Regions from separate parts of the Vibrio sp. STUT-A11 genome, predicted to be linked through region 2. Evidence: riboswitches for the same ligand, from Rfam matches in the RefSeq annotation. Region 2 holds a riboswitch; the other holds the start of a gene.

Region 1 (16,525 bases), 1.6 Mb from region 2:
CCGTAGACCTTACCATTCGAGAACTACAAGTGTTGCGCTGTCTTCAGAATGGGGCATCGAATAGCCGAATGGCAGAAGAGTTATTTGTGAGTGAGTTTACGATTAAATCTCACCTGTACCAAATATTCAAAAAACTCTCTGTGAAGAACCGCGTACAAGCCATTGCTTGGGCAGATCAGAACCTGATGTCTTAATTAACATAACTTACCGTGACCTAAGTTAATGCGGCTCTAACACTTAGTTCGATCCGCTCATGCTTTTTCCGGTCTCTGCCTCACATTTTTTCCTACTTTATTCATGATTAAGACATAACTCTCGTGTTAAAGTTATGCGCAAATTCTTGAAGATAATGACGAGAAAGGAAATCCCCCCAATGATTAAAAAATGTCTGTTCCCTGCTGCAGGCTACGGTACGCGCTTCCTGCCTGCGACCAAGTCAATGCCAAAAGAGATGATGCCAGTAGTGAACAAGCCATTGATTGAATATGGCGTCGAAGAAGCAATCCAAGCTGGTATGAATGGCATGTGCATTGTGACCGGTCGCGGTAAACACTCAATCATGGATCACTTTGATAAAAACTACGAGCTAGAGCATCAAATCAGCGGCACTAACAAAGAAGAGCTGTTGGTAGACATTCGCGAAATCATTGAGTCAGCGAACTTTACCTATATTCGTCAAAGAGAGATGAAAGGTCTTGGGCACGCTATCCTTACTGGCCGTGAGTTGGTTGGCGATGAACCCTTTGCAGTCGTTTTGGCAGATGACCTTTGTGTCAATGAAGACGAAGGCGTTCTGGCTCAAATGGTCGCTCTGTTCAAACAGTTCCGCTGCTCTATTGTCGCGGTACAAGAAGTCCCAGTTGAAGAAACCCATAAATACGGCGTTATCGCTGGAGAGATGATTAAAGACGATATCTTCCGTGTTGACGACATGGTAGAAAAACCTGAACAGGGCACCGCACCAAGTAATCTAGCCATCATCGGCCGTTACATCCTGACTCCTGACATTTTCGAGTTAATTGAAAACACCGAGCCTGGCAAAGGTGGTGAAATCCAGATTACGGATGCGCTGCTAAAACAAGCCAAAGCAGGTTGCGTTCTTGCGTACAAATTTAAAGGTAAGCGCTTTGACTGCGGTAGCGTAGAAGGTTACATCGAAGCAACGAATTACTGTTTCGAAAACCTATACCTAAAAGATGAGAAAAAGTCTGAGCTAGGTAGACACGCGACTCAACGAGAAGCATAAGCTTTTCAAACTTATCACTTATTCCCACATGATTAAGCCCAGCTCAAATGCTGGGCTTTTATTTACTGTTTTTTTGTCCAGTATTCCTTTGCACATTTATCACACTATGTAATACTTGCCCAACTTGGTTATACATAGAGCAAAAACGATGGATAAAATAGAAGTTCGCGGTGCCCGAACCCATAACCTTAAAAACATCAACCTGACTATTCCTCGCGATAAACTGACGGTTATTACTGGATTAAGTGGTTCCGGTAAATCTTCCCTCGCTTTCGACACCTTATATGCGGAAGGTCAACGACGCTATGTTGAGTCTCTCTCAGCTTATGCGCGTCAGTTTTTGTCTCTTATGGAAAAGCCCGATGTCGATCATATCGAGGGCTTATCACCAGCTATTTCAATCGAACAGAAGTCGACGTCTCATAACCCACGCTCAACCGTAGGTACAATTACCGAAGTCTATGACTACTTACGTCTGCTTTATGCCCGTGTCGGTGAACCTCGCTGTCCGACCCACCACACACCTCTTGCTGCCCAAACCATCAGCCAAATGGTGGATAAAGTATTGGAATTGCCTGAAGGCAGTAAAATGATGCTACTGGCACCCATCGTTAAAGAGCGTAAGGGTGAGCACGTAAAGACGTTAGAAAACCTCGCCGCACAGGGGTTTATCCGCGCCCGAATTGACGGTGAAACTTGCGATCTTTCCGATCCACCGACACTCGAATTACACAAAAAGCACACTATTGAAGTTGTCGTCGATCGTTTTAAAGTTCGTGCGGATCTACAACAACGTTTAGCGGAATCGTTCGAGACCACACTGGAGTTGTCTGGCGGAATTGCTGTCGTCGCGCCAATGGATGGTGACGGTGAAGAGATTATCTTCTCAGCAAACTTTGCTTGTCCGAAATGTGGCTACAGCATGCAGGAATTAGAGCCTAGACTATTCTCATTCAACAACCCTGCGGGAGCTTGTGGGACTTGTGATGGTTTGGGTGTGCAGCAGTATTTTGATCCAAGCAGAGTCATTCAGGATGATTCATTGAGTCTGGCACAAGGTGCAATCCGCGGCTGGGATCAAAAAAATTATTACTACTTCCAGATGCTCACATCGATTGCGGATCACTATGGTTTTGATCTTCATGCGCCGTTTAATTCTCTGCCAAAGAAGACGCAAGAGATCATATTAAAAGGTTCTGGCCGTACGGAAATTGAGTTTAAGTACATTAATGATCGTGGTGACATTCGAGTTAAACGTCATCCATTTGAAGGCATTCTGAACACGCTCGAGCGTCGTTATCGAGACACGGAATCCAACTCTGTTCGTGAAGAATTAGCCAAATATATCTCGACGAAGTCTTGTTCAAGTTGTGGCGGTACACGTCTGCGTCTTGAAGCGCGTAATGTATTTATTGCCGACACGACACTGCCAGAGATCGTAGAACTGAGCATTGCCGATGCCCTGGCCTTCTTCCAGGAACTCAAGCTGGAAGGACAGCGTGCACAGATAGCTGAAAAGGTCATGAAAGAGATCAATGACCGCCTGCAGTTTTTAGTCAATGTGGGGCTAAATTACCTCAACTTATCCCGCAGCGCTGAAACCTTGTCAGGTGGTGAAGCGCAGCGTATTCGCTTGGCAAGCCAAATTGGTGCTGGCCTCGTTGGGGTAATGTATGTACTTGATGAGCCATCGATTGGCCTCCACCAGCGGGATAATGAACGTCTGCTAAAAACACTAACTCACCTGCGCGATCTGGGTAATACTGTTTTAGTTGTGGAACACGATGAAGATGCGATTCGCTGTGCCGACCATGTAATCGACATTGGTCCCGGTGCTGGCGTTCATGGTGGTAATGTCGTAGCAGAAGGCACAATGGCGGAGATCATCGCTAATCCTAATTCACTAACAGGCCAGTATCTTAGTGGTGTAAAAGAGATTGCCGTACCAAAAGAGCGCACTCCTCGCGATCCTAAGAAAACCGTCGAGCTTATTGGTGCAACGGGTAACAACCTGAAAAATGTTAACTTGTCAGTGCCAGTTGGTCTGTTTAGTTGTATTACCGGCGTGTCAGGTTCAGGCAAGTCAACGCTGATTAATGATACTTTCTTCAAGATTGCTCATACCCAATTAAATGGTGCCACAACTGCACATCCATCACCTTTCAAATCGATAAAAGGTCTGGAGCACTTTGATAAAGTCATCGACATCGATCAAAGTCCAATCGGTCGCACACCTCGTTCTAACCCTGCTACGTACACTGGCATTTTTACTCCGATTCGCGAATTGTTTGCTGGGACGCAAGAATCACGTTCACGCGGATACAAGCCAGGACGCTTCAGTTTTAATGTTCGAGGCGGTCGTTGTGAGGCGTGTCAGGGCGATGGCGTAATCAAAGTAGAAATGCACTTTCTGCCGGATGTCTATGTTCCTTGTGATGTATGTAAGGGCAAGCGATACAACCGTGAAACGTTGGAAGTTCGCTACAAAGGCAAAACGATTGATGAAGTTTTGGAGATGACGGTAGAAGACGCTCGCGAGTTTTTTGAACCCGTACCGGTCATTGCACGTAAACTGCAAACTTTAATGGATGTAGGCCTGTCTTATATACGCCTTGGTCAAGCGGCAACAACACTGTCCGGCGGCGAAGCACAACGGGTGAAACTGGCCAGAGAATTATCCAAACGTGATACTGGCAAAACGCTCTACATTCTGGATGAGCCAACCACAGGCCTGCACTTTCATGACATCCAGCAATTATTATCGGTACTGCACCGTCTGCGTGATCACGGCAACACTGTCGTGGTCATCGAACATAATCTGGACGTAATAAAAACAGCCGACTGGGTTATCGATCTCGGCCCTGAAGGTGGCCAAGGCGGTGGAGAGATCATTGCTCAAGGCACACCTGAAGATGTGTCTTTGGTCGAAGGATCACACACAGCGCGCTTCCTTAGTCCTATGTTGAAATAGAAAAAACAGGTAAAGTACCAAGACCAGCCATTGCTGGTCTTTTTTCATTCAAAACAACGCAATGTCTATGGCAACTATACATGTAAGTGGAACAAGGCTTTCACCACAAAAAGTTCAGGCTCCTCTCAATCGCAAGTTTCTCCTCTCTTTGGCAGTACTGTTTGTACTGGCAATGCACTTTTTTATGCCAAATCCAGGTGGTTCAGGATTGGCGTTATCCTTCAATGTGACTTCCTGGATAGCGTTTAGCTTTGTGTTAGGGATTGGCTGTTATCAACTCGCCCGCAATCAAGCGTTAAGATATTCAAAACTGACTATCGGCTTGTTTATCAGCGTCATCATTATGACCGTTCCGATTTTTTATCCAAATGCGAATAGTCACTTAGCCGCCAACAAACTTATTGGCCTGTGGAGTGGCTTACTATTTTTCGTTGTATTGCAGCAATTCCATTTCAGCAATAAGCATCGTCAACGAATCTTGTGGTTTATCGTGTTGGCTGTTGTGATCGAAGCCATTTTCGGTCTGACACAATATCTCTACTTACAACCCGGTAACCCTTTCGGCTACAACACCATCGCCAACCGTCCATATGGCATATTTCAGCAACCCAATGTCATGGCCAGCTTTCTCGCAACAGGTTTAGTCATTGCCAGTTACTTACTGGCACGTCAGCCATACAAGTACGATCGCAAGCTCAGTGATGTCTATTTACTCTATGCCGTACCCGTTTTAACCATCCCTTTGATCGTTGCTCTTGCCTCACGAACTGGTTGGCTGGCTTCTCTGTTCGCGGTCCTGCTGATTCTCCCGTACATGTACCGCTACAATACCAAACGACGCTTCACTCATTGGGTGATTTCTCTTGTGACAGGTCTGCTGTTATCCGTTGTGGTCATGCACATCGCTTTTCCTCAAGGCAACGGTTTAGCGGCAGAGAAAGTTAACATGGAGTCAGCTCGTACTTACACTTTCCCGCAAACCTTAGATATGGTGATTGAAAAGCCGTTCACCGGATATGGCTACGGAAAGTTTGAGTCAGAGTACATGCTTTACACCGCTCGCCAACATGCGTTAAACGAGAAATACCCTGCTGGGTTACCCGCAATGGATCACCCGCACAATGAATTATTGTATTGGGCCGTAGAAGGTGGGTTACTGCCTGTTTTAGGTATCTTCTTGGTTATGACATTAGTGCTGCACAGAATCTATCAGGCCAAACGGGGGACACGTTTAGCGTTAGTGGCATTGTTTATTCCAATTGTGCTGCACTCTCAGCTTGAATACCCGTTTTATCACTCGTTAGTGCATTGGGTGATCTTTATCATCCTGCTTTATTGGGTGGATCAGCGAGTTGCGCGTTATCGCCAGGTCGGTTTCACTAAAATCACCAAAAGTTTGCTACGCATAGTAAGCTTATCTCTGCCTGCCGTGTTTACGTTCTACATGGTGAGTGCCTTACACACCAATTACATATTGACGAAATTTGAAACAACACGCCCGACGAACCCAGATATTCTGAATCAGGTCAGCAATCCAGTGGTCTGGAAAGATAGATTCGACTGGGATGTGTACAGCACTTTCCTCAATATCGGTTTACATAAACAGGATCCAAGCTTGATTCAGCCATATATTGACTGGTCATTGAGCATCATTAAAGATAAGCCACGCCCAGCTTTCTATAACAATTTGATCTTGGCTTATCAGGGGCTAAACGACAGCAGTAAAGCGGAACAAATTCGTGCTGAGGCGCAGTTCTTATTCCCTCAGGTAGATTTCAGTAAAGTAAATTACCAGCCACTATCACAAGCTCAATCTGCTTCACCTGAGCAGTCAGACGAGCAGTAAAGAAACGAAAAAAGCGAAGGATAACCTTCGCTTTTTTACTTCAGATGTCGCTACTCTGTTAGCGACTCTTCCAGCGCTTTCAAACATAGAGCAACGTTTTCTGGACGAGCTGCATAGCCCATCAAGCCAATACGCCACGCTTTACCTGCCAACGCACCAAGACCAGCGCCAATTTCCAGGTTGTAGGTTTCTAGTAAGTGAGCTCGAACCTTCGCTTCATCAATGCCTTCCGGTACGTAAACGGCATTTAATTGAGGTAAGCGATATGCTTCTTCTACAACGAATTCAAAACCGAGTTTTTGTAGGCCGTCTTTCAGTTTCTCATGCATCAATTGGTGACGAGCCCAGGCATTTTCCAAGCCTTCATTTTGCAGAATCAATAACGATTCATGCAAAGCATACAGGCTATTCACTGGTGCGGTATGATGGTAGCTACGTTTACCTTCTCCGCTCCAGTAACCAAGCACTAAGCTTTGGTCAAGGAACCAGCTCTGAACAGGTGTTGTTCTCGATTGAATTTTATCAATTGCCGCCTGAGAAAATGTCACCGGAGACAAGCCAGGAACGCATGACAAACATTTTTGGCTGCCTGAGTACACCGCATCCAATTGCCATTCATCGACTTTTAACGGTACCCCACCTAATGACGTAACCGCATCAACAATAGATAGCGCATTGTGCTGTTTGGCTAATTGGCCCAAAGCTTGAGCATCGCTGACCGCACCTGTCGAGGTTTCTGCATGAACAAACGCCAAAATTTTTGTATCAGGGTGCTGTTGCAGTGCTTGTTCTACTTTATCGACAGAGACTGGCGCGCCCCACTCGTCATCAACCAAAACAACTTCACCACCAGCACGAACGACGTTTTCACGCATGCGCTCACCAAAAACACCATTTCGGCATACGATAACTTTGTCACCTTTCTCGATAAGGTTAACAAAGCACGCTTCCATGCCTGCACTACCTGGTGCAGAGACGGCAATCGTGAATTCGTTTTCTGTCTGGAAAGCATATTTAAGCAGTTGTTTTAACTCATCCATCATGGCAATAAATAGAGGGTCCAGGTGACCAACCGTTGGGCGACTTAGCGCTTGTAGTACTTGCGGGTAAATATCCGAAGGGCCAGGTCCCATTAAGATACGATGAGGGGGGATAAAGCTTTGGATCGGCATGTGAGCTCCTTTGTTTGACGTTACTTAACCCGAGTGAGGACAATAGTTTTTAGTATTTTGAGTAAGTCTCGGGGATCAAAGAACTCACACTAATGGATTTTGTAGGGCTCGGCAATTAGCCTTATGTATTGAGTTCACACCACTGTCACAAATTCGCTAATAAAAAATTGCAGGATCATTGAAATATTCATTGACATTATGACGCCAAAACCGTTCAATGTTTGAGCTTTATGTAGAAGAGGAGCACTACCCAGGTAGATGATTTGTGGAGCCTCAATTCCAATACCAATCATTCAGGGGGAGTAGTGCCGAGGTAAGTCAAATTTGCAGGGTTTGACTTGTCGGTTGACGTGGGTTGAATCCCATCAACTGTCATCAGCATTGTCTGATGAAGAGCTTCTGAGGGTAAAATATTTCAAATATCATTCTAAGTACCTCTCTTTTTGCTCTGTTCCTTTCCTCACTAATATATCGGATATATCTTACTTTTAGGAAGTCGTGGGAGAACGCAGTGAGCGCATTTAACGTAGCAAAATTCGGTGGAACCAGTGTTGCCAATTTCGAGGCAATGAGCCGTTGTGCCGCCATTATTGAAAACAATCCAAATACTCGCCTTGTCGTTAGCAGCGCTTGCTCTGGTGTCACCAACCTACTGGTAGAACTTGCCAATGGTGTTCAGGATCAGGAGCAGCGTGCCGAGTTGCTGCGTAAGCTAGCAGAAATTCATGATGACATCCTTAGTCAGCTAAGAGATGCAGCAGAAGCAAGCGCAGAGGTGTACGCTATCCTTGATACGGTAACCAGCCTTGCAGAAGCGGCGTCTATCCAAGCTAGCGCTAAACTGACGGACCATTTAGTGGCGTGTGGTGAGCTAATGTCGACGCACATTCTGGCTCAACTGATGAGAGAGCGTGGTATCAATGCGGTACGTTTCGATATTCGTGATGTATTGAGAACTGACGCGAACTTCGGACGTGCTGAGCCAAATGTCGAAGCGATTTCTCAACTGGCACAAGAAAAGTTAGTACCAGTCTGTCAGGAGTCAGTCGTCATCACCCAGGGCTTCATCGGCTCAGACAAAGAAGGTAATACAACCACATTAGGTCGTGGTGGCAGTGATTACAGTGCCGCACTCATTGCTGAAGGCGTAAAAGCTTCTGGCTTAGAAATCTGGACCGACGTTCCGGGCATCTACACAACAGACCCACGTATTGCGCCAAAAGCGTCACCAATCCCAGAGATCAGCTTTAGTGAAGCGTCAGAAATGGCAAACTTCGGTGCCAAGATCCTCCACCCTTCTACACTGGTTCCAGCACTACGCCACGACATTCCGGTGTTTGTTGGCTCTTCTAAAGATCCAGAGGCAGGTGGCACATGGATTCGTCACCAAGTAGAAAGCTCGCCGCTATACCGAGCTCTTGCATTGCGTTGCAACCAGACTATGGTCACTCTACGTAGTGCAAGCATGTTCCATGCATACGGCTTCCTGGCTAAAGTGTTCGAGATTCTGGCTAAACACAAAATTTCAGTGGACCTGATTACCACTTCAGAAATCAGTGTTTCGTTAACCCTAGACCAAACAGATACCTCTGGTGGTGCACCACAGCTACCTCAAGCCGTAAGAGAAGAACTAGAAGAGTTGTGTAAAGTAGAAGTAGAGCACGACCTATGCTTGGTAGCTCTTATCGGAAACAACATGAGCGGCAGCAAGGGATACGCCAAACAAGTATTCGGTACATTAGAAGACTTTAACCTGCGTATGATTTGCTACGGTGCGAGCCCGCATAACTTGTGCTTCCTACTGCACAAGTCAGAGTCGCAACAGGCGATTCAAAAACTGCATGCTGAGCTTTTTGAAAAATAAACACAGTTCATCTCACAATATAAAAAGGGCTGCCGAATGGCAGCCCTTTCTCTTTCCGTTGGATTAACCGTTAATATTCGGACCTAACCATTTTTCTGCTTCAAGCCTGTCCCAACCTTTACGTTCAGCGTAGCTTTCTAACTGATCTTCCTGGATCTGCGCGATCGCAAAGTAGCGAGAATCCGGATGAGAGAAGTACCAACCAGACACCGAGGCTCCTGGGTACATGGCATAGCTGGATGTCAAAGACATACCGATATTCTCTTCTACGTTCAGAAGATCCCATAACGGTCCTTTTTCCGTATGCTCTGGGCATGCTGGGTAGCCAGGCGCAGGTCGAATACCTTGGTATTTTTCACGGATTAGCTCATCGTTAGATAAATTCTCATCTTCAGCATAACCCCAGATTTCTTTACGCACATGCTCATGCAGATATTCAGCAAAAGCTTCTGCCAGACGATCGGCCACCGCTTGGATCATAATGGCATTATAATCATCACCCTTAGCCTTATACTCATCCGCAAGTTCACGCTCGCCAATTCCACCAGTGACCGCAAACGCGCCAATCCAGTCGTGCTTACCCGAGTCTTTTGGTGCGACATAATCAGACAAGCAGTAGTTAAAGCCTTTTGGTTTCTCAGTTTGCTGGCGAAGGTTACACAGGACTTTCGCGACTTCTGAACGCGATTCATCCGTGTACACTTCAATGTCATCTCCCACACTTGCCGCAGGGAACAGACCACACATGCCTCGTGCTTTCATCAGACCTTCGTTTTCAACACGATCAAGGAGTTCATTAGCATCATGGAACAAACGCTTTGCTTCTTCACCCACTTCTTCGTGATCGAAAATCGATGGGTATTTACCAACAAGTGACCAGGTCATAAAGAACGGGGTCCAGTCGATGTACTTACGCAAGGTTGCGACATCAAAATCGTCGAAAATATGAATCCCTGATTGTTTTGGTGCTGGAGGTGTATACGCCTTCCAGTCAATTGCCACTTTGTTTGCGCGAGCTTCTTCCAGAGTGACTGGCTTGGTTCGTGGCTTTTTACGATTGTGTTGATCACGCACACGCTCGTAGTCGGCATTTAATTTTTCGACGAAATCAGGTCGACGTTCATCAGACAATAGTGACGTACAAACACCTACGGCACGTGAAGCATTGTTGACGTAAACGACCGGATGTTTGTAGTTCTGTTCAATTTTAACCGCAGTATGCGCTTTCGACGTTGTCGCGCCGCCAATCAGCAATGGCAGATCAAAGTCAAGACGCTCCATCTCTTTAGCTACATGAACCATCTCATCTAATGACGGAGTAATCAGACCCGACAGACCGATAATATCGACGTTCTCTTCTTTAGCGACTTTAAGGATCTTTTCACACGGCACCATAACGCCAAGATCGATGATCTCGTAGTTGTTACATTGCAATACAACGCCGACGATATTTTTACCGATATCGTGTACATCGCCTTTTACCGTCGCGAGTAAGATCTTACCGTTGGTCTGACCGACCTGCTTCTCTGCGTCGATAAATGGTTCTAAATGAGCAACCGCCTGTTTCATTACACGCGCCGACTTCACGACCTGAGGAAGGAACATCTTACCTTCACCAAACAAGTCGCCGACCACGTTCATACCATCCATCAATGGGCCTTCGATGACCTCTAATGGTTTAGACGCATTAACACGAGCTTCTTCAGTGTCTTCAACGATAAACTCGGTAATGCCCTTAACTAGAGCATGTTCTAAACGTTTTTCGACTGGCCAAGTTCTCCACTCCAGTGCAGAGGCATCTTCCTCTTTACCCACACCTTTATCAGCGTATTCTGAAGCGATATCCAAAAGCCTTTCAGTAGCATCATCACGACGGTTAAGAACGACATCTTCTACCGCTTCGCGCAGCTTTTCAGGTACGTTATCGTAAATCTCCAGCTGACCAGCGTTAACGATGCCCATATCCATACCGTTTTTGAAACAGTGGTAAAGGAATACGGCATGAATCGCTTCACGAACGTAGTTATTGCCACGGAAAGAGAACGAAACGTTAGACACACCACCAGATATCATCGCATGCGGCAGGTCACGTTTGATGTCGCCAACCGCTTCGATAAAATCGACAGCGTAGTTGTTGTGCTCATCGATACCTGTTGCAACCGCAAAAATATTTGGGTCAAAGATAATATCTTCTGGTGGGAAGCCAACTTCATCAACCAAGATACGGTAAGCATTGGTACAAATTTCAATTTTGCGTTCACGTGTATCTGCTTGTCCGACTTCATCGAATGCCATCACGATAACAGCGGCACCATAGCGGCGAATCAGTTTGGCCTGCTCGACAAACTTCTCTTTACCTTCTTTTAGAGAAATCGAGTTCACGATGCCTTTACCCTGAATACATTTCAGGCCGGCTTCGATGACTTCCCACTTAGAAGAGTCAACCATGATAGGCACTTTGGATATTTCAGGCTCAGAAGCACACAGGTTCAGGAAGCGAACCATACATGCCTCTGCATCCAGCATGCCTTCATCCATGTTGATATCGATGATTTGCGCGCCGTTTTCCACTTGCTGACGAGCAACATCGAGTGCTTCATCATATAACTCTTCTTTGATTAAGCGCTTAAAGCGAGCTGAACCCGTTACGTTAGTACGTTCACCAACGTTAATAAACAAGGATTCTTTCTCGATGGTCAGTGGCTCTAGGCCAGATAAACGGCATGCAACCTGAAGCTCTGGTAACTGACGAGGAGTAACCTGATTAACAGCTTCTGCCATTTGGCGGATATGTTCAGGCGTTGTACCACAACAGCCGCCAATTAAGTTCAAGAATCCACTTTCAGCCCACTCTTTAACATGCTTCGCCATATCTTCAGGAGACAAGTCATATTCACCGAATGCATTTGGCAACCCGGCATTAGGGTGAGCAGACACGAAAGATTCAGATATGCGTGAAAGTTCTTCGACATATGGGCGCAGTTCATCAGGGCCAAGCGCACAGTTTAAGCCAAATGAGATAGGCCTCACGTGGCGTAATGAATTGTAAAAGGCTTCCGTCGTTTGACCAGATAGTGTTCGGCCAGATGCATCGGTAATGGTGCCAGAGATCATCACTGGAAGCTCGATACCAAGCTCTTCAAATACTGAATCCACAGCGAATGCACACGCTTTCGCATTCAAGGTATCAAAGATTGTTTCGATAAGAATTAAGTCTGAACCACCTTTGATTAAGGCTCGAGTAGATTCAGAGTAAGCTTCGACCAATTCATCAAAACTCACATTGCGGTAACCAGGATCGTTTACATCCGGAGAGATAGAACACGTACGGTTGGTTGGGCCCAGAACACCTGCAACATAGCGCGGCTTTTCCGGCGTTTTAGCCGTCCATTCATCCGCCACCTCACGAGCTAACTTTGCAGCTGCAAAGTTTATCTCCTCACTTAGGCTTTCCATATCGTAGTCAGCCATCGCGATAGTGGTCGCATTAAAGGTGTTGGTTTCTAAGATATCAGCACCAGCTTCGAGGTAAGCGCTGTGTATTTCTTTGATCAATTGAGGCTGACTCAGTACCAACAAGTCGTTGTTACCCTTTAGATCACTGTGCCAGTCCGTAAAGCGCTCTCCTCGATAATCGTGCTCTTCAAGTTTGTATCCCTGAATCATAGTGCCCATACCACCATCAATCAGAAGAATACGTTGCTTCAATTGAGCTTCAATCTGTTGTCTTACATTAGTTCCCACAGTACAGCCTCATTCCTTTCGTTATGCTGTCATCCTATCACACAAACTTCAGGAGTCTAGACGTCTAAATACAGATTTCATGATTATTTTATCGACCTCTTCTCTTATCAAATAATCACGAAAAAATGTTTGCTATTTAAGCAGCATCAGCCGAGAATTCCATTCATAAAATGTTACAAACAGAGTGTTCTAATGTCGGTCTATCATACTTTATGTTTTCTCTCCGCTGCTGCGATGCTAATAGCCTTTGTAAACAGCAAAATAGGAAAGATGCAAACCACCATCGCCATTACCGCAGGTTCAATGGTACTTTCTCTCCTCATCCTAATTGCTGGTCAAAATAACTGGTTCCATCTCACAGAGATAGCGACAGAAACAGTAACCAGAATCAACTTCGAAGACTTCTTGCTCAAAGGTATCCTTGGATTTTTGCTATTTGCAGGCGGCTTAGGAATTAAACTACCAAACCTGAAAGATCAGAAGTGGGAAATCACAGTATTAGCACTCGCAGCCACTCTGTTTTCAACATTCTTCATCGGTTTTGCTCTATATGGAATCTGCTTACTGATCGGAATTAAGTTTGACTTAATTTACTGCCTACTATTCGGTTCATTGATCTCCCCAACTGACCCGATAGCCGTTCTCGCCATTGTGAAAAAATTAGATGCTCCAAAACGTATCTCGACACAAATTGAAGGTGAGTCATTGTTCAATGACGGCTTCGGTCTGGTTATTTTTGTCACCTTATTTACTATCGCATTTGGCACTGAAGCACCTACCGTAGGCAGCGTCACAATGCTCTTTATCCAGGAAGCGATTGGGGGGATCTTTTATGGTTTCCTACTTGGCTTGCTGTTCCACTACTTAATTAGTGCGACCAATGACCACTCAATGGAGCTGCTACTTACTATTGGTGTGCCAACTGCAGGTTATGCTTTCGCAGAATACCTTCACGTTTCAGGCCCATTAGCAATGGTTGTATCTGGGATTATGATTGGCAACTGGACACGCTTTATTGGCTTCTCTAAAGAGAGTGAAGACCACCTCGACCACTTCTGGGAATTGGTCGATGAGTTTCTAAATGGCGTTCTGTTCCTTTTAATCGGTATGTCGATGCTGCTGTTCAAATTCCACCAAGAAGACTGGATCATGATGGCCATCGCCGTACCTCTAGTACTAGCATCACGTTACCTTAGTGTCTTTCTCTCATACATTGGCTTTAAGCGATACAGAAAATATAACCGTTGGTCAGTCAAGATCCTGACCTGGGGTGGCCTGCGTGGTGGTCTAGCGCTTGCAATGGCACTTTCTATCCCGTCAGGAATATGGGTCGTACAAGACAAGTTGATCGACGTAAAAGAGATCATCCTGGTAATGACTTACGCCGTGGTTGTGTTCTCTATTTTGATTCAAGGCTCAACCATTACACCAATGATTGAAAAAGCCAAAGAAGAAGAAAAGAAGATGGAGGAAGAGCGTAACGCTTTAGCCGCCTCCGAAACCAAAGAGCATAGCGTAGTGCAAGAGCCGAAAGAACAGCTTGAATCTTAACTGTCACTCATTACTCAAAAAGCAGCCATCGGCTTAATGCCGATCAGTTAAGCAATAAATGATCGGTTGAACGATCCTCCAACTCGTTTATAAAGGCTCTAAGAATTCAATCTTAGAGCTTTTTCTTTTGCAATTAACTACAGCCTTATCACTTGCTAATCGCTATGCACCAAACACTGAACAGCTGGGAAAGCTAAGTGATATTCTCTCCCCCGATTTTATTAACCAATGCCTTGAAACTACTGGTGTAGCAACTATTCGTAAGCGTCGAATCCCCCTTGATATGGCTGTCTGGTCTGTGATTGCCATGTCTTTGTATCGACAAGAGCCTTTATGGAGCATTGTGTCAAAAGCCCAACTGATGCTACCAGGTAAGAAATCGTTGGTAGCCCCAAGCGCTATTGTTCAAGCTAGACAACGACTAGGAGATGAAGCGGTAAAGCAAGTTTTTCATCAGAGTCAAAGGCTTTGGAATCAAGAGGCACAACACCCCACATGGTCAGGGTTGAAGTTGCTTGCCGTCGATGGTGTGCTTTGGAGAACGCCGGATAGTGATGAAAATCGACAGGCCTTCAAAGCCCCTTCAAATCAGAATGGCGACGCGAGCTTTCCTCAAGTTCGCATGGTATGTCAGATGGAAGTGACCAGTCATATGCTTATTGCTAGTGCTTTCGATAGCTATAAAACGAATGAAATGAAGCTGGCAGAAAACCTAATCGAAACCACTCCAGACAATAGTTTAACGATGTTCGATAGAGGCTTTTTCTCGCTTGGTCTGTTGAATCGCTGGGCTTGCACTGGTCGCGAGCGTCACTGGATGATCCCCATGAGAAAAGGGACTCAATACACGGTAATAAGTAAACTTGGAAGAAACGACAAGCTTGTTGAGTTGAAATCTAACCCTCAAGCCAGGAAAAAGTTCCCAGACCTACCAGAAGCCATACAAGTACGACTGATAACTCGAACAATCAAAGGGAAAGAGGTCAATATCTTCACATCCATGACAGACGCAATGCGTTACCCAAGTTCAGAAATAACGGACTTGTATAGCCATCGTTGGGAGATAGAGGTAGGTTACAGAGAAATGAAATCAGCGCTTCTTAAAAATGAATTTACACTAAGAAGTAAAAAGCCAGAGATGGTTCGCCAAGAGTTATGGGGACTGCTTTTAGCCTACAATATACTGAGGTATCAGATGGTTAACATGGCCTCCAGCATACCTGGTTTATATCCAAACCAACTGAGTTTCACGACTTGTGCTCACGCCATTATTCATCTAATCCATGGCTTCTGGCTAGAATCAGCAGGAACGATACCAAAGAGGATCACTCACTTGATAGAAGAGACCTCTCACCATGTATTGCCTATCAAACGAGAAGATCGGATATACCCGAGGGCCGTCAAAGCAAAAGTCAGAAAATACCCTAATAAAAAGAATGCCAGTCAGCTTAACTGACTGGCATTAGCCATCGGCTGCTTTTTTTAATATGTGCGCACCTTTACCAGCCTAAGCAAGAAAGTGGTCATACTTAATGATAGAGAACCAGAAAACAGGCATCAAACACAAACGCAAACACGCACCGTATGTTTATAAGAACGCATCCAAGGGGCTTCTATTTGCCATCCATGACAAATAGAGTTTGTTTATCGAACCCTGTTCCCTGAATAGTTAATTTTCCAAATTGGTATTATCTCTGATGCTACACCCATGGGAAAACATTCTGTCATCATCATGGATCAAGCGAGCTGGCACCAAAGCTATCTAGGAAAAGAGTACTCAAACGTAACCATTCTCCATATCCCACCGTATTCACAGAGCTCAATCCAATAGAGCAAGTCTGGAGTTGGTTGCGACAGAATGAACTAGCCAACCGATGCTTTGATAGCTATGAAGACATTGTTGATAGTATTTGTACTGCTTGGAATCGATTTGTGGAGAATAAAAGCAGAGTCATCTCATACCAACCTAAGTAAGAAAATGGTCATACTTAATTATAGAGAACCAGAAAACAGGCATCGAACACAAACACGCATGAACCCATCCATGGGGCTTCGATTTGCCATCCATGGCAAATAGAGTTTGTTTATCGAACCCTGTTCCCTGACCTGTTAATTTTCCGGATTGGTATAA
Region 2 (16,525 bases):
ACCGTGGAATGAGCGTCACTATTATGCCGTTTCTGCTGATCAGGATGATGAGCAATTTGGCTGGAAACAAGAGAAAGCGTTCCATGTCTCTCCGTTTAACCCTATTGACCAACAATACCAGTGGAAGATTAAACCGCTGACCGACAAACTCAATATCCATTTAGAGTGTCACAAAGGTGATAAACATTTTGATGCCACAATGGCGATGAAAGCGAAAGTTTTATCAAGCAAAAGCCTGATGACATGCTTAGTTGTGACTCCTATCCAAACGGTAAAAGTGGTATTGGGGATTTACTGGCACGCATTAAAGTTATGGAGAAAAGGTGCGCCTTTTTATTCTCATCCTAAATACTCAGATGAAAGTAATACAAAGCCAGAAAAGAAAAATAAGAAAAGAAATAACAAGGAGAATTCTGCATGTTGAATAGTAGTGTAATCACATTACCGTGCGAACTGACTACAACTCAAAAAGCGGCTCGCAGAGTGATCGTTCAATGTTTGAAAAAAATGGAATTTGGTTGTTTAACCTTAATTGAGAGCTTTAATTCAGAAACGACAGAAAGAAGTGAACGGTTTTCTGCGCCTGATGGTTCGTATAACGGTCAGGCTGTTGTTGCTACCATTGAGGTGAAACATCCCGGCTTGTACTCACGAATTTTACGAGGCGGCAGTATCGCTGCAGGTGAGGCTTACATGGATGGCTGGTGGGATAGCCCAGACCTGACGGCATTGATGAAGCTAATGGCGATAAACATGCGCGCATTAGATCAAATAGAGGAGCAGGGCAGTTGGATAACCAAGTTGTTTTACAAAGTCAGCCATTGGGCTAACCGCAACTCCCAGGATAATTCTCGCAAAAATATTCATGCGCACTATGATCTCGGCAATGCGCTGTATGAATCATTTCTTGATAGCAACATGCTTTATTCTTCGGCGCTGTATCACCAAGATAACGAGTCACTAGAGCAAGCGCAAATCAATAAAATGGATCGTCTTTGCCAACAGATCGAGCTAAAACCATCCGATCACGTTATTGAGATTGGTACCGGTTGGGGCGCGATGGCGATTTATATGGCTGAGCAGTATGGCTGTCGGGTGACCACCACCACCATTTCAGAAGAACAGCACGCCTACGCCAAGCAACAGATTGAAGAGAAAGGCTTGTCGGATAAAATCACCTTGCTTAAAGAAGATTATCGAAACCTTGATGGCACGTATGACAAGTTAGTTTCGATAGAGATGATTGAAGCGGTGGGGAAAGCGTTTTTGCCGTCTTATATTAAGAAGTGTGAGTCACTGCTGAAACCCGGTGGTTTAATGGCTATTCAGGCGATCACTATTGCCGATCAGCGTTATGAATATTACAGCAATAACGTCGATTTTATTCAGAAGTACATTTTTCCAGGTGGATTTTTACCGTCAGTGACATCTCTGACTCAAGCGGCGACAAAGTACAGTGATCTTGTCGTACGAGACCTGTTCGATATCGGCCTCGATTATGCGAAAACACTCAATGAGTGGCATCGCCGGTTTAATCAAGCTGAGAAACAAGTTCGCGCGCTAGGTTATGATGACCGATTTATTAGAATGTGGCGTTATTACATGAGTTATTGCGAGGGTGGTTTTTTAGCACGAACCATTAGCACAGTGCACATGACTTTTCAGCGACCTTAATTCGTCATGAGAGTGTTGCTTGCTTCAACCTGGTTTCAACTTTGCTGGCTTGCAGCGGTACTCGGTACCTATCAGTGGCAATGGTTTACCCTTTGCTTCACATTGGTCACCATTGCCTACTGTGCCTTGAACGATGCGGCTGCATTGAAACCCATCGTTGTGGTTGTCGTGTTCGGGCTTGCCCTTGATAGCCTAAATCAACAGTTTTCTGTTCTGATCTTTCCAACCTTATGGTTGCCACTGTGGTTGCTATGCCTGTGGCTAATGTTTACCTGGTATGCCTACCAGCTTAAGCCAGTTTTGTATCGTTTCCCCAAAACTTACGTATCAGTAATAGGCGGCATTGGGGGATCAGCGAGTTATTTCGCTGGTTACAAACTCCAAGCAGTTGATTTTGGTTACGATGTCTTTTTCACACTGATGGTTTTATTCGTGGAATGGTGCGTCGTAACGCTACTGATACTTAGGGTGTATGGAAATGAAAAGCTTACAGGGAAAGTTAACCAAGAATCTAATTAGCGTGTTACTCCTTTCTGGACTCATTTTGCCGATTCCGCTGTATGCACAGAGTGCGGGTGCCCATACCGCCCATGTGAATACAGCGCAATGGCGTCAATGGAAAACGGTCGGTGAAGCAAAGTTGACTTGGTTTATCTTTGATATTTATGAGTCACGTTTAAGGGCGCCGGAAGGACGCTATCAGGTTAGTGCTGATGTCTCTCCTCATCCAATTGCGCTCGAAATTTATTATCAGCGTGACGTCACTAAGCAACAGCTGCTTGAGGTAACGGACGAACAATGGCAAAAGCTCGGTGTGAATAAGCAGCGACGTCAACAATGGCTTTCTGAGCTCAATAAGATGTACCCGAATATAAAGAAAGGCGATGAGCTTGCTTACGTGACAGACGGGAAAGCGGGGCAGCTTCTTTATCGTCAATCCGGGGACAGCGCCTCTAAAACTGTGGGTTATGTTGAAGATGAGGGATTGAATGATGCTTTTCTCTCCATTTGGTTGTCACCAAAAACTGAGTTCCCGAAGCTTCGTAAACAACTAATAGGACAGGTAAGGCAATGAATGTTTTCAATCGTTTAATCATTGTGACGGTTAGCATCGTTACCATTTTTCTAAGCTCATGCTCAGCAGACATAGACAATTATCAGACCAGCAAGCCTAGTTTTGATCTGTTTGGTTACTTTGAGGGCAATGTGAAAGCGTGGGGGATGGTTCAAGACTATACCGATAAGCAAACCAGACGCTTCGAAGTGGATATTGTTGGCACTGTAAAAGGCAATAAGTTGACGCTAGTGGAGGATTTCGTATTCGAAGATGGCGAGCTAGACCAACGAATATGGGTGATTAACAAGCTGGAAAATAACCGTTATCAGGGAAAAGCAGACGATATTATTGGCGTGGCAACTGGTCAAGAGCGAGGTAATGCATTGCAGTGGCAATATGATTTTGAGTTAAAAGTAGATGATGACACTTTTACTGTTACTTTTGATGACTGGCTTTATCGTCAGGATGACAGACACGTTTTTAACCTGACTAAAATTAAGAAGTTTGGTGTCGAAGTAGGGACCATAACGTTATTTTTTCAAAGACAATAACGTTACGTATCTTTGCCATTATCTGAACCCGTATAAAACAAAAAAGGTTGACGCTTTCACGTCAACCTTTTCAATGTCTGGCTAATTAAATTAGCGCTTATAGCTTATCAGTTAGCTCGATTGCCTGACCGATGTAGTTCGCTGGCGTCATTTCTTTCAGACGTGCTTTCTCGTGATCAGGAAGCTCAAGACCGTCGATAAATACACGCATTGCTTCACCGTCGACACGCTTACCACGAGTTAGCTCTTTCAGCTTCTCGTATGGCTTCTCGATGCCGTAACGACGCATTACTGTTTGCACTGGCTCTGCAAGCACTTCCCAGTTATTGTCTAGCTCTTTAAGTAGTGCTTCACGGTTAACTTCTAGCTTGCTGATACCCTTAAGTGTTGAAGTGTATGCAATCACTGCGTAGCCAACACCAACACCCAGGTTACGAAGAACGGTTGAGTCAGTCAGGTCACGTTGCCAGCGAGAGATTGGCAGTTTTTGCGCTAGGTGGCCGAATACTGCGTTCGCAAGACCTAGGTTACCTTCAGAGTTTTCAAAGTCGATTGGGTTAACTTTGTGCGGCATCGTAGAAGAGCCGATCTCACCAGCGATAGTTTTTTGCTTGAAGTGGCCTAGTGCGATGTAACCCCAAACGTCACGGTCAAAGTCGATTAGGATTGTGTTGAAACGTGCAACCGCGTCGAACAATTCAGCGATGTAATCGTGTGGTTCGATCTGAGTTGTGTATGGGTTCCAAGTTACACCTAGAGATTCAGTGATGAACTCTTCGCTGAATTTGTGCCAGTCTAGTTCTGGGTAAGCTGAAAGGTGAGCGTTGTAGTTACCTACTGCGCCGTTGATTTTCGCTAGGATTTCAACGTTTTCGATCTGCTTGTATTGACGCTCCATGCGGTACGCCACGTTAGCCATCTCTTTACCCATTGTTGATGGAGAAGCTGGCTGGCCGTGTGTACGAGACAGAAGTGGAATGTCGCGGTATTCAACAGCAAGCGCTTTGATCGCGTCGATTAGGTTGCGAATTTCTGGAAGAATTACGGTTTCACGCGCTTCTTTTAGCATTAGAGCGTGTGATGTGTTGTTAATGTCTTCAGAAGTACATGCAAAGTGGAAGAATTCGTTTACTGCGTGTAGTTCAGGAACATCAGCCACTTTTTCTTTTAGGAAGTATTCAACCGCTTTTACGTCGTGGTTAGTTGTGCGCTCGATTTCTTTAATTCGGCGCGCATCTTCTTCAGAGAAGTTTGCAGCAAGGTCGTCTAGGAATTGGTTAGCTTCTGCGCTGAATGCTGGCACTTCTGCGATTTCAGCAGTAGCAGCTAGCTTTTGTAACCAGCGGACTTCAACGATAGTACGGTATTTAAGTAGACCGTATTCACTGAAAATTTCGCGTAACGCAATCGTCTTACTTCCGTAACGGCCGTCTACTGGTGAAACAGCAGTCAATGCTGACAGTTCCATGATGTTCTCCTGAATTGGGTTTCTAAATTTCGTGAGCGTTATACCAATAACTATGGCATTTGTCACGAACATTGCGCAAACGTTTGCGCGAGAGTGGTTTTCATCTAAAAAAAATCAGCTCGCGATAAACGCGAGCTGATAGTTGTCATTCTTACATGCGGGCCAACAGGATCTGTGCTTGTTCGACCATTTTCTTGCGACCAAAGATCAAGTGACGACGCTTACCACCAACCTGACGCCAAAGTACGGCACTGCGAATACCAGATAATAACAGAGCACGTACTTTATGCTGGATTGAGGTTTGTTGTAGTACTGCAGGAGTACCCGTAACTTGAATACGCGGACCAATAGGGCTGACAACATCCAGATAAATGCTTGCCAGGTTGCTGATCATTTGATCGTCCATCAACTCGAAGTGATCGGTTTGACGCTGTGCCATCTGGATTCGATCACCGAGTTGTGACATGGCGTCGTTGCGGGCAGTCAATTTACGTTCCAATGCCATCAGGCTGATGATATAGCGAGTCAGCTCGCTGCCAGATGGCGTGCTATCAATACCTTTAACCAGACACTCCAGACCGAGCTTCAGGTTGGATTCACGACCAAATACACCAATCGTGTTGGCTGGATTGGTGTTCAAAATAGCGTTAATGGATGTTTCAAAGGCATCTTGATCACAATGTCCGTTTTTCGCTACTTGTTGAACCAAAGCAACAGCCTGGCAAATGCCAGCAAACGCGATAGTACGGTCATAAAGTGTATTCGCCACGTAACAACTCCTAAGCTTGAGAATATTTAATGCGTTGTTCGATGATACCGCCACCCAGACAAACGTCATCTTTATAGAACACAGCGGATTGACCTGGAGTCACTGCAATTTGTGGCTCGTCAAAGATCACTTTAATGTTCTCATCATCGATAGGGATGATTGTACAAGGAATATCTTGCTGACGGTAACGAGTTTTTACTGTGCACTTCATAACATCGCGAATTGGCTCACGATCTACCCAATGCAGTTGTGATGCAAGTAGACCTTCTGATTTAAGCATTGGGTGATCTTTACCCTGAACGGCAATCAGCACGTTACGCTCGAGGTCTTTCTCACCAACAAACCATGGGTCTTCATTACCACCGCCGCCTTTACGGCCGCCAATGTGCAGACCTTTGCGTTGACCAAGCGTGTGGTACATCAGTCCTTGATGCTGGCCAATGACTTCGCCTTCTGGCGTTTCGATGTTACCAGGTTGAGCGGGTAGGTAACGGCCAAGGAATTCAGTAAACTTACGCTCACCGATAAAACAGATACCGGTAGAATCTTTTTTCTTCGCTGTGATTAAATCTTGTTCTTCCGCGATTCGGCGTACTTCCGGCTTTTCTAAATCACCAACTGGGAACAGGCTGCGCGCAACTTGCTCGTGGCTTAATGTGTATAGGAAGTAGCTTTGGTCTTTGTTGCTATCCAGGCCACGCAGCATCTGTGGCTTCTCCTGTTCTTCACCAGGTAAAGAGTTTTCTGGGAAAGAACGGCGTACGTAGTGGCCCATCGCGATGTAATCTGCATCCAGTACTTCGTCAGCAAATTCAAGGAACGCTTTAAACTTAATTTCTTTGTTACAAAGAATGTCTGGGTTAGGCGTTCGGCCTGCTTTGTACTCCGCAAGGAAATACTCAAATACGTTATCCCAGTATTCGGCAGCAAAGTTAATGGTGTGTAGGTGGATGCCAAGCTTGTCACATACTGCCTGAGCATCGGCTAAATCTTCTGCTGCTGTGCAATACTCTTCGTTGTCATCTTCTTCCCAGTTCTTCATGAACAGGCCTTCAACTTGGTAGCCTTGTTGCTTTAGAAGATACGCAGAAACAGATGAATCAACGCCGCCGGACATACCGACGATGACTTTCTTTTGGCTGTTGTCAGACATTACTAAACACCACTTAAATAAACGGGAGGCAGATTCTACCAGAATCCACAGACCGGTGACAGATCCGAGATCGAACTCACACTTCGATTTTGATGTAAATTTAACCGAAAGAAAATACGGCGTGAGAATTCGATAAGTATAGAAGGGATATATATGGCATAGTTGCCAAAAATCCAAGAGGTAATATCAAGATGACTGAAGAAAACCAATTTATGCAAGAAGCTGAGTTAATTGAGATTGTTGAAAACCAATTAGAAGATGGCAATCCGATTCAAGCCAAAGAAACTCTGATGCGTCTAATGATGACGGGGACGTCTCGCGAAGATGCAGTGGCAATGATGGCATGTGCGATGTCGATTGAAGTATTTGATGTGATGAAAAACGAAGGTGAATTTAATCTAAAACGCTATAGCGAGCACCTGGATCAACTGCCAGATTTAAGCTTTATGGAAGGAGAATAAGTCATCGAAGAGAAAAAAGAGGCGGGCAAACGTTTGCTATAATCGCTTTTATTGCCGCAATATTATTCGCGGTATAGAATCCGTTTTCTTTTTCATCCCTTACTCAGACTAACAATATGAAATTTCCTGGACAACGCAAATCCAAGCATTATTTTCCTGTTCATGCTCGTGACCCATTAGTCAGTCAAGCACAAGAAAGCAAGAAGATGACGCGTACTCACATCATCGGCATTGATCAAACTCTGGTCGATATTGAAGCAAAAGTGTCGACAGATGTGATTGAGAAATATGGTTTGAGTAAAGGTCACTCATTGGTTATTGATGATGCAACGGCAGAAGCGCTTTATCAGTATCTAAAAGAAGAGAACCTCATCACCAACGAATACGCTGGTGGTACGATTGGCAACACTTTGCACAATTACTCTGTTCTAGCTGATGATCGTTCTACCTTGCTTGGGGTAATGAGTCAGGACATTAGAATTGGCAGCTACGGCTACCGTTATTTGTGTAATACATCAAGTCGTATGGATCTTAACTACCTTCAAGGTGTTAATGGCTCAATAGGGCGCTGTTTTGCTCTTATTACAGAAGACGGTGAACGTACTTTTGCTATCAGCGAAGGTCAGATGAACCAACTTCATCCCGATAGCATCCCAGAGAAAATCTTCAAAAATGCGTCTGCGCTTTTATTGACTTCTTACCTCGTACGTTGCAAAGAGGGCGACCCAATGCCCGAAGCAACCATGAAGGCGATCGAGTATGCGAAAAAGTATGATGTGCCAGTTGTACTCACATTGGGTACAAAATTTGTAATTCAGGACGATCCTCAATATTGGCAAGAATTTATTCGTGACCATGTTTCTGTTGTTGCTATGAATGAAGATGAAGCCGAAGCTCTGACTGGTGAGTCTGATCCTTTAGCTGCATCAGACAAGACGCTGGACTGGGCAGATTTAGTTCTTTGTACTGCTGGTCCTGTTGGATTATTTATGGCTGGCTATACAGAAGATAACGCCAAGCGTGAGACCACTTTGCCATTGCTGCCAGGATCAATTGCAGAGTTTAATCGCTACGAATTTAGCCGACCAGCACAAAAAGACGCCTGTGAAACACCGATTAAAGTGTATTCTCATATTTCACCATATATGGGTGGTCCGGAAAAAATTAAGAATACCAATGGTGCAGGTGATGCGGCTTTGTCTGCGGTATTACATGACATGGCGGCAAATAAATACCATAAAGAAAATGTGCCTAACTCAAGTAAGCACACCAACGAGTATTTAACTTACTCTTCTTTTTCGCAAGTTTGCAAATACGCAAACCGTGCGAGCTATGAAGTGCTGGTTCAGCATTCTCCACGTCTTTCACGAGGCTTACCAGAGCGCGAAGATAGTCTGGAAGAGGCATATTGGGAGCGTTAATATAGTCTAAGTTAACAGCTCATTTACAAATGTAAAAAATGGCGCATTATGAAATGCGCCATTTTTATTTGTCTAATAGATACAAAAAAGGCTCCCTGAGGAGCCTTTTATATATCCAGAAATTAGATTAGGAAATCATCCAGTGATTTACCTGCATCAAGCTGCTCTTGGATTGCAGAAGGTGTACGACCTTGGCCTGTCCAAGTTTTTTCTTGACCGTTAGTATCAGTGTACTTGTATTTCGCAGGGCGAGGCGCACGCTTAGATTTTGCTTTAGTCTTAGTTTCGCCTGATAGCGCATTAATAAGAGCTTCAACGTCAATACCGTCTTGAGCAATTTTTTCTGCGATTTCAGCAAGCTTAGCTTCTTGCTCAGCTTGTGCTGCGAGTTCCGCTTCTTCCGCTTCTTTACGCTCTGCTACAACAGTAGACAGTTTATCTAGAGCTTCTTCCAATTGTTCAAGAGTCAGCTCACGAGAAAACGCACGAAGGCTACGGATATTTAGAAGTGTTTTAGTCAGCTCAGACATAACGATTCCTATTAATAGGTTAATGTGTTTGGCACCTTTTATCGTTACGATGAAATAATGCCATGCTACAAATAAATAGTAAGTCCTTATATTTAACTTTATCTTTTACTTATGTGCAAATACTAAATCATGATTTCGTTTAATTTTGGCCACTTTTTTAGAGAAAGTAATATTATTATTGAGAATTAAAACTTATAAGGTGGAAATTCAAGTTAGCCCGCATAATTTTAATCACAGAAATTGTGTAATTACTTTTATTAAGCGCCTAGATGCTTTTACTTGGCGGTAAAGATAAAGTCTCTTTGTATTCGCATTACATTTACCTTAATTATCAGTGTTACAAAAAACATGGGAATTGAATGTAGTAATAAAGTTTCATAGAAAGCGTAATTGAAATGATGTTAGTTGCACAATAATGATTTGGGTAACATCGGAGTGAGTTAACACTTTAGATTGGTTTAACTGAGTTTTATAGGTTTAATTTAGTTTGATGTGTTGCATTGACTCTCATCATAAGTACAATGGCGCCACCTGATGCAATATTACAGATAATTTGTTGCTAATTTGTATAATTGGCGGTCAATTGTTTTTTATTGCCGTAGAGGCGCAGTCTCGAAGAGTAGCTATTATTGGGGTGATGCCAATGAATAATAGTGGAAGGCGAAGATTGCCGAAGCAAGTAATCCATCAACATTACTTGTTGGGGTTGTATCCGAAAGGAACAACACTGCCATAGTATATTTACATTAAACTATGGAGCGCTACTGTAGGGTTGGGTGGAGTGTTCGCTTCCCTGTCGCTAAGTTCAACATGAGTACGTTTAAGTAAAACGTAACTTGTCTGCAGTAGATCTCTAGCCAAACTTTGGTTTTTGAAGATCATGAATTTAATAGATTTTTCTAGTTCTCCTGTTTCATTATTGCCACCGCTAGTCGCTTTGACTCTGGCGATCTTGACTCGTCGTGTATTAATTTCTCTCGGTGTTGGTGTCGTACTTGGTGCGGTGCTGCTAAATAGTTGGTCACTTGGTGATACCGCTAGCTATGTAGGTACTCAAGTCTCTTCTGTCTTTATTGAAGACGGCGGCCTTAACTCCTGGAATATGAGTATTGTTGGCTTCCTAATCTTGTTAGGGATGACAACGGCATTATTGACACTTTCTGGTGGTACTCGAGCATTTGCTGAGTGGGCACAATCTCGCGTTAAGAGTAAGCGTGGTTCTAAACTTCTTGCTGCCTTTTTAGGTGTATTCATCTTTGTCGACGATTACTTTAACAGCCTGGCGGTTGGTGCAATTTCTCGCCCTGTAACCGATCGCTTCTATGTTTCTCGCGCTAAGCTGGCCTATATTCTGGATTCAACTGCGGCTCCGATGTGTGTGATTATGCCTGCATCGAGCTGGGGTGCCTACATTATCACTATTATTGGTGGCATCTTAGTGTCACATGGCATCACTGAATACTCCGCTTTGGGTGCATACATTCGTTTGATTCCTATGAACTTCTACGCGGTATTCGCTTTATTGATGGTGTTTGCGGTTGCGTGGTTTGGCCTGGATGTGGGTAAAATGCGTGAGCACGAAATTTCAGCGTCTCAAGGCCGTGGCTTTGATAAAGATAAAGAGAACGATACGCCTGAAGCTCATGAAATTAACGAAGAGCTAGATATTCGAGAGAGCGAGAAAGGTCAGGTATCTGACTTGGTTCTACCTATCGTAACACTGATTGTGGCAACCATTGCGGCTATGATGTACACCGGCGGTCAGGCTTTGGCTGCGGATGGTAAAGAATTCGCACTATTGGGTGCATTCGAGAATACCGATGTGGGCATGTCTTTGATTTACGGTAGCTTGCTTGGCCTGGCGGTTGGTCTATTTACTGTGCTTAAGCAGGGTATTCCATTGGGTGAAATCATCCGCACGCTTTGGATCGGTGCAAAATCCATGTTTGGCGCTATTTTGATCCTAGTCTTTGCTTGGACTATTGGCTCGGTTATCGGTGACATGAAAACGGGTTCTTACCTGTCAACGTTGGCACAAGGTAATATTGACCCACACTGGCTACCAGTGATTCTGTTCTTGTTGTCTGGTCTGATGGCATTCTCGACAGGTACATCTTGGGGTACGTTCGGTATCATGCTGCCTATCGCGGGTGATATGGCGGGTGCTACCGATATTGCACTTATGCTGCCTATGTTGAGCGCAGTTCTAGCTGGTGCGGTATTTGGTGACCACTGCTCTCCAATTTCAGACACCACGATTTTGTCATCAACTGGCGCTCGTTGTAATCATATTGACCACGTGTCGACACAGCTACCTTATGCGCTATCTGTGGCGCTAGTGTCGTGCGTTGGCTTCGTTACTCTGGGGATGACGGCGTCTATCGCAATGTCATTCACAGCAGCCACTGTGACTTTTGTGATTGTGTGTAGCGTACTCTCTTGGTTGTCTAAATCGAAAATAGAATCATGCCAGAGTGCTTAACTGATTGAATTAATGATAAAAAATACAGGGGGCTTCGGCCTCCTTTTTTATTTGTACTATACAAATTGAATTTTTTTGAAATTAATAGTTGAAAAAAGCAATCAGCTTGGTTAGTGTTGTTTACCAACAGAACAACGAACCAGAGTCTAAATAAGTATGCGCAATTTTGTAATGAACATTCATCACCATCATCACCCAATCTAGTCTTTCGGGAGATGTGCGCATACCCGGGAGACAGGAAACTCCCGGAGGTTAAAATCAAAGAATTTCAGATTTAAAACCCTCGGGAGATAACATTCTTCCGAGGGTTTTTTCGTTTTTGGTTTAAAAAATAGTTAGTTTTCAATATCTTGTACAGGGACATAGCAATGCAATCACAACGCTTAAGAATCGCAATTCAGAAAAAAGGTCGTCTTAGCAAAGAGAGCCAAGCTCTACTTAAACAGTGCGGCGTGAAGTTTAATCTAATGGGTGAGCGTCTTGTGGTTCATTCAGAAAATATGCCAATTGATTTGCTACTCGTACGTGATGACGATATTCCAGGTCTGGTTATGGATGGTGTTGTTGACTTAGGTTTCATCGGTGAAAACGAACTGGAAGAAGTGCGTTTAGACCGTAAAGTACAAGGTGAGCCGTGTGAATTTGTTCAACTTCGCCGCCTTGATTTTGGTGGTTGCCGTCTGTCTATTGCCATCGATAAGGACGAAGAATATAACGGCCCTCAAGATTTAGCGGGCAAGCGCATCGCAACAACCTACCCACACCTGCTTAAAGCATACATGGATAAAGCCGGTGTACCGTTCTCAGCTTGTATGCTCACAGGCTCTGTAGAAGTTGCACCACGTGCTGGTCTGGCTGATGCGATTGCCGACTTGGTTTCAACAGGTGCAACATTAGAAGCAAACGGTCTTAAAGAAGCCGAAGTCATCTTCAAATCAAAAGCAACGCTTATTCAACGCTTGGGTGAGTTCGACGCGGATAAGACGGCGCTGATCAACAAGCTACTTACGCGTATGCAAGGTGTTCAGCAAGCAAAAGAGTCAAAATACATCATGCTGCACGCGCCAGCAGAAAAGCTGGAACAAATTAAAGCGCTACTACCGGGTGCGGAAGACCCAACTGTATTACCATTATCAGCAGACAAGCAGAAAATGGCGGTTCACTTGGTGAGCTCTGAGAATCTGTTCTGGGAAACAATGGAACAGCTAAAAGAGCTAGGTGCGAGCTCAATTCTCGTGCTACCAATTGAAAAAATGATGGAGTAAGGGTCATGAGAACAGTTGTTTGGCAATCACTGAGTGAGAATCAACAAGATTCGATTTTAGAGCGTCCTGCCATCGCAGAAGGCGCAAACATTACTGCTGCGGTTGCAGACGTTATTGCGAAAGTGCGTAGCGAAGGTGATGTAGCACTTGTAGAACTTACTGAAAAGTTTGACCGCGTGAAGCCGGATTCAATTCGTGTTTCTGCTAGTGAAATTGATGCAGCTGCCGATCGTCTGTCTGAGAAGATGAAAAGCGCGTTGAATCAAGCTTATGACAATATTGCTAAGTTCCACAAAGCGCAAAAGCCTCAGCCAATTAAAGTTGAGACTCAACCGGGTGTAATGTGTGAGCAAGTAACTCGTCCAATCCAAAAAGTCGGCTTGTACATCCCGGGGGGCAGCGCGCCATTGCCATCAACCGTTTTGATGCTTGGTGTACCAGCAAAAATTGCAGGTTGTCGCAAAGTGGTGCTTTGTTCTCCTCCGCCAATTGCTGATGAAATCCTGTACGTTGCAAAACTTTGCGGCATCGACGAAGTATACAATGTTGGTGGTGGCCAAGCGGTTGCAGCGATGGCTTACGGAACGGAAACGGTTTCTAAAGTTGATAAAATTTTCGGCCCAGGCAACGCGTATGTTACAGAGGCAAAACGCCAGGTAAGCAATGATTTCCGTGGCGCAGCGATTGACATGCCTGCTGGTCCGTCTGAAGTGTTGGTTCTTGCTGATGACACGGCTGACGCTGATTTTATCGCTGCTGACCTACTGAGCCAGGCAGAGCACGGTCCTGACTCCCAAGTAGTACTGGTTACTCCTTCTGCAATCATCGCAGACCAAGTAACAGATGCCGTACAACGTCAACTGAAACAGCTCTCGCGTGCGGACATCGCACAAAAGGCACTAGCATCAAGTTTGATCATTATCGCTGAATCCCTGACTCAAGCGGTTTCTATCTCTAACTACTACGGCCCAGAGCACTTAATTGTTCAAACTAAAAACCCGCGTGAGTTGCTGCCTCTGCTTGATAACGCTGGCTCTATTTTCTTGGGTGACTGGTCGCCTGAATCTGCGGGTGACTACGCGTCAGGTACGAACCACGTGCTTCCAACGTACGGCTACACTCGCACATACTCTAGCCTTGGCTTAGCGGATTTCTCTAAACGTATGACCGTTCAAGAACTCTCTGCTGAAGGCCTGAAAAACCTGGCTCCTACGGTTGTTACCATGGCGGAAGCGGAAGGTCTGGATGCACACAAGCGTGCAGTAACGATTCGTGTAGAAAAACTGGCAGCGAAGTAACAAGGAAACATTGAGATGGAAAAGCTAGCGCGTAAACAAGTCCAGGAATTAACGCCTTACTTATCTGCTCGCCGTATTGGCGGTACCGGTGATGTTTGGCTGAATGCCAACGAATCACCATTTGATAATGAATACAAAACCGATTTTGCTCGTCTTAATCGCTACAGCGAGTGTCAGCCAAAAGAACTCATTGCGGCATACGCTGCTTATGCTGGCGTGAAACCGGAGCAGACACTGACGTCACGTGGTGCTGATGAAGGTATTGAGCTACTCGTACGTGCTTTCTGTGAGCCGGGTGAAGACGCCATCCTTTATTGTCCACCAACTTACGGTATGTACTCGATCAGCGCAGAAACGATTGGTGTTGAGCGTAAGACTGTACCACTGACTTCAGACTGGCAACTTGATCTGGCGGGTATTGAGGCGAATCTCGATAATGTGAAGCTGGTATTTGTTTGTTCACCGAATAACCCAACCGGTAACTTGGTTAAGCGCGAAGACATCGTCTCTCTTCTTGAGATGACCAAAGATCGCGCGATTGTGGTTATGGATGAAGCCTACATCGATTTTTGTCCTGAAGCCTCAACGGTAGACTTACTGGAGCAATACCCGAACTTAGCGATCCTGCGTACGTTATCGAAAGCATTTGCACTTGCTGGTCTGCGCTGTGGATTTACGCTTGCAAATGAAGAGCTGATTAATGTACTTCTTAAAGTTATCGCACCTTATCCTGTACCTGTTCCGGTTGCAGATATTGCGACACAAGCATTATCGGAAGCCGGTTTAGCTCGCGCTAAGTTTCAGGTTCTGGACCTCAACGCCAACCGAGCTTACCTGCAAGTTGGTTTGACCATGATTCCTGGGCTCGAAGTGTTCGAAGGCTGGGGGAACTATCTGTTGGTGAAATTCCCAGATGGTGACGCGCTGTTCAAAGCTGCATGGGATACGGGCATTATTTTACGTAACTCGCCGATTGAAAACTGTGTGCGTATCAGTGTCGGCAATCGCGAAGAGTGCGAAAAGACACTTGGATTTATTCGAAACTACTATTCGTAAAGCCATAAAGTTACTTTGCTCTCACAATAGAGTGGGAGCCAACCAAGATTAGCAATAAGGATGTTCTAGTGAGCAAACAACAAAAAATCCTTTTTATTGACCGTGATGGCACACTGATCGTTGAGCCTCCGATTGATTTCCAAGTAGACCGCCTCGATAAGTTGAAATTAGAGCCATACGTGATCCCAAGCTTGCTTGCTTTACAAGACGCAGGTTACCGTTTAGTGATGGTGACTAACCAGGATGGCTTGGGTACAGATAGCTACCCACAAGAAGACTTTGATGCGCCACACAATATGATGATGGAGATTTTTGAATCTCAAGGCGTGAAGTTTGATGACGTTCTTATCTGTCCTCACTTTGACGACGAAGACTGCTCTTGCCGTAAACCTAAGTTAGGTATGGTGAAAGAATACCTTCAGGGCGGAAAAGTCGACTTCCAGAATTCGGTTGTGATTGGTGACCGTCCTACGGACCTTCAACTTGCTGAAAACATGGCCATCCGTGGTATTCAATACAACCCAGAGACCATGGGTTGGAAGCAAATTCTGAAAGATCTGACAGTAAAAGCGCGTGTCGCTGAAGTTATTCGTACAACCAAAGAAACGGACATCAGAGTTGCCGTGAATCTTGATGAGCAAGGCGGTAACGACATTTCAACGGGTTTGGGTTTCTTTGATCACATGCTTGATCAAATCGCAACTCACGGTGGTTTTCAGATGGTATGCAAAGTAGAAGGCGATCTTCACATCGATGATCACCACACTATCGAAGATACCGCGCTTGCACTTGGACAGGCACTGAAAGAAGCACTAGGCGATAAACGTGGTATTGGCCGCTTTGGCTTTAGCTTACCGATGGATGAGTGTCTGGCACAATGTGCATTAGATTTATCAGGCCGTCCATTCCTTAAATTCGACGCGGAATTTGGCCGTGAGCAAGTGGGCGATTTATCGACAGAAATGGTGGTGCACTTCTTCCGCTCATTGACCGATACGTTAGCATGTACTCTGCACCTGTCTTCTGCTGGCGACAATGATCACCACATCATTGAAAGCTTGTTTAAAGCCTTCGGCCGCACATTGCGCCAGGCGATCAAAGTAGAAGGTAACGAACTGCCAAGTAGTAAAGGCGTTCTTTAAGGCCATTTCTTAGCGTATTGATAGGAGAAGAGTTCAGTGACAGAACAAAAAGTTGTGATTATTGATACTGGCTGTGCCAACGTTTCTTCGGTGAGATTTGCCATCGAGCGCCTTGGCTACACAGTAACCGTTTCAAAAGACTCTCAAGTCGTCTTGGCGGCGGATAAACTTTTCTTGCCAGGTGTAGGTACAGCAAGC

The links. A riboswitch is a leader RNA that binds a small molecule or an ion and turns the genes downstream of it on or off. The one in region 2 is predicted to bind lysine.
Region 1: linked by a shared signal. The riboswitch ahead of lysC (lysine-sensitive aspartokinase 3) and the one ahead of tet(35) (tetracycline efflux Na+/H+ antiporter family transporter Tet(35)) in region 2 are both predicted to bind lysine.

What each region holds. Positions count from the first base shown of each region.
Region 1 is NZ_AP026763.1:356,600-373,124, reverse strand. It holds gene OO774_RS01745 (LuxR C-terminal-related transcriptional regulator) at 1-194, shown strand, start outside; gene galU (UTP--glucose-1-phosphate uridylyltransferase GalU) at 374-1,246, shown strand; gene uvrA (excinuclease ABC subunit UvrA) at 1,395-4,217, shown strand; gene OO774_RS01730 (PglL family O-oligosaccharyltransferase) at 4,285-6,063, shown strand; gene OO774_RS01725 (alanine--glyoxylate aminotransferase family protein) at 6,114-7,235, opposite strand; lysine riboswitch at 7,464-7,642, shown strand; gene lysC (lysine-sensitive aspartokinase 3) at 7,747-9,099, shown strand; gene metH (methionine synthase) at 9,163-12,843, opposite strand; gene OO774_RS01710 (sodium:proton antiporter) at 13,036-14,394, shown strand; gene OO774_RS01705 (IS4 family transposase) at 14,522-15,850, shown strand; partial or broken gene OO774_RS01700 (transposase) at 16,076-16,368, shown strand.
Region 2 is NZ_AP026763.1:2,147,123-2,163,647, reverse strand. It holds gene OO774_RS10175 (DUF1365 family protein) at 1-424, shown strand, start outside; gene OO774_RS10170 (cyclopropane-fatty-acyl-phospholipid synthase family protein) at 418-1,674, shown strand; gene OO774_RS10165 (DUF2878 domain-containing protein) at 1,681-2,193, shown strand; gene OO774_RS10160 (chalcone isomerase family protein) at 2,153-2,749, shown strand; gene OO774_RS10155 (DUF3833 domain-containing protein) at 2,746-3,282, shown strand; gene purB (adenylosuccinate lyase) at 3,380-4,750, opposite strand; gene hflD (high frequency lysogenization protein HflD) at 4,902-5,519, opposite strand; gene mnmA (tRNA 2-thiouridine(34) synthase MnmA) at 5,530-6,672, opposite strand; gene OO774_RS10135 (hypothetical protein) at 6,864-7,133, shown strand; gene OO774_RS10130 (inosine/guanosine kinase) at 7,250-8,554, shown strand; gene OO774_RS10125 (H-NS family nucleoid-associated regulatory protein) at 8,677-9,084, opposite strand; lysine riboswitch at 9,676-9,856, shown strand; gene tet(35) (tetracycline efflux Na+/H+ antiporter family transporter Tet(35)) at 9,965-11,566, shown strand; His leader region at 11,746-11,883, shown strand; gene hisG (ATP phosphoribosyltransferase) at 11,935-12,831, shown strand; gene hisD (histidinol dehydrogenase) at 12,837-14,129, shown strand; gene hisC (histidinol-phosphate transaminase) at 14,145-15,185, shown strand; gene hisB (bifunctional histidinol-phosphatase/imidazoleglycerol-phosphate dehydratase HisB) at 15,254-16,327, shown strand; gene hisH (imidazole glycerol phosphate synthase subunit HisH) at 16,364-16,525, shown strand, end outside.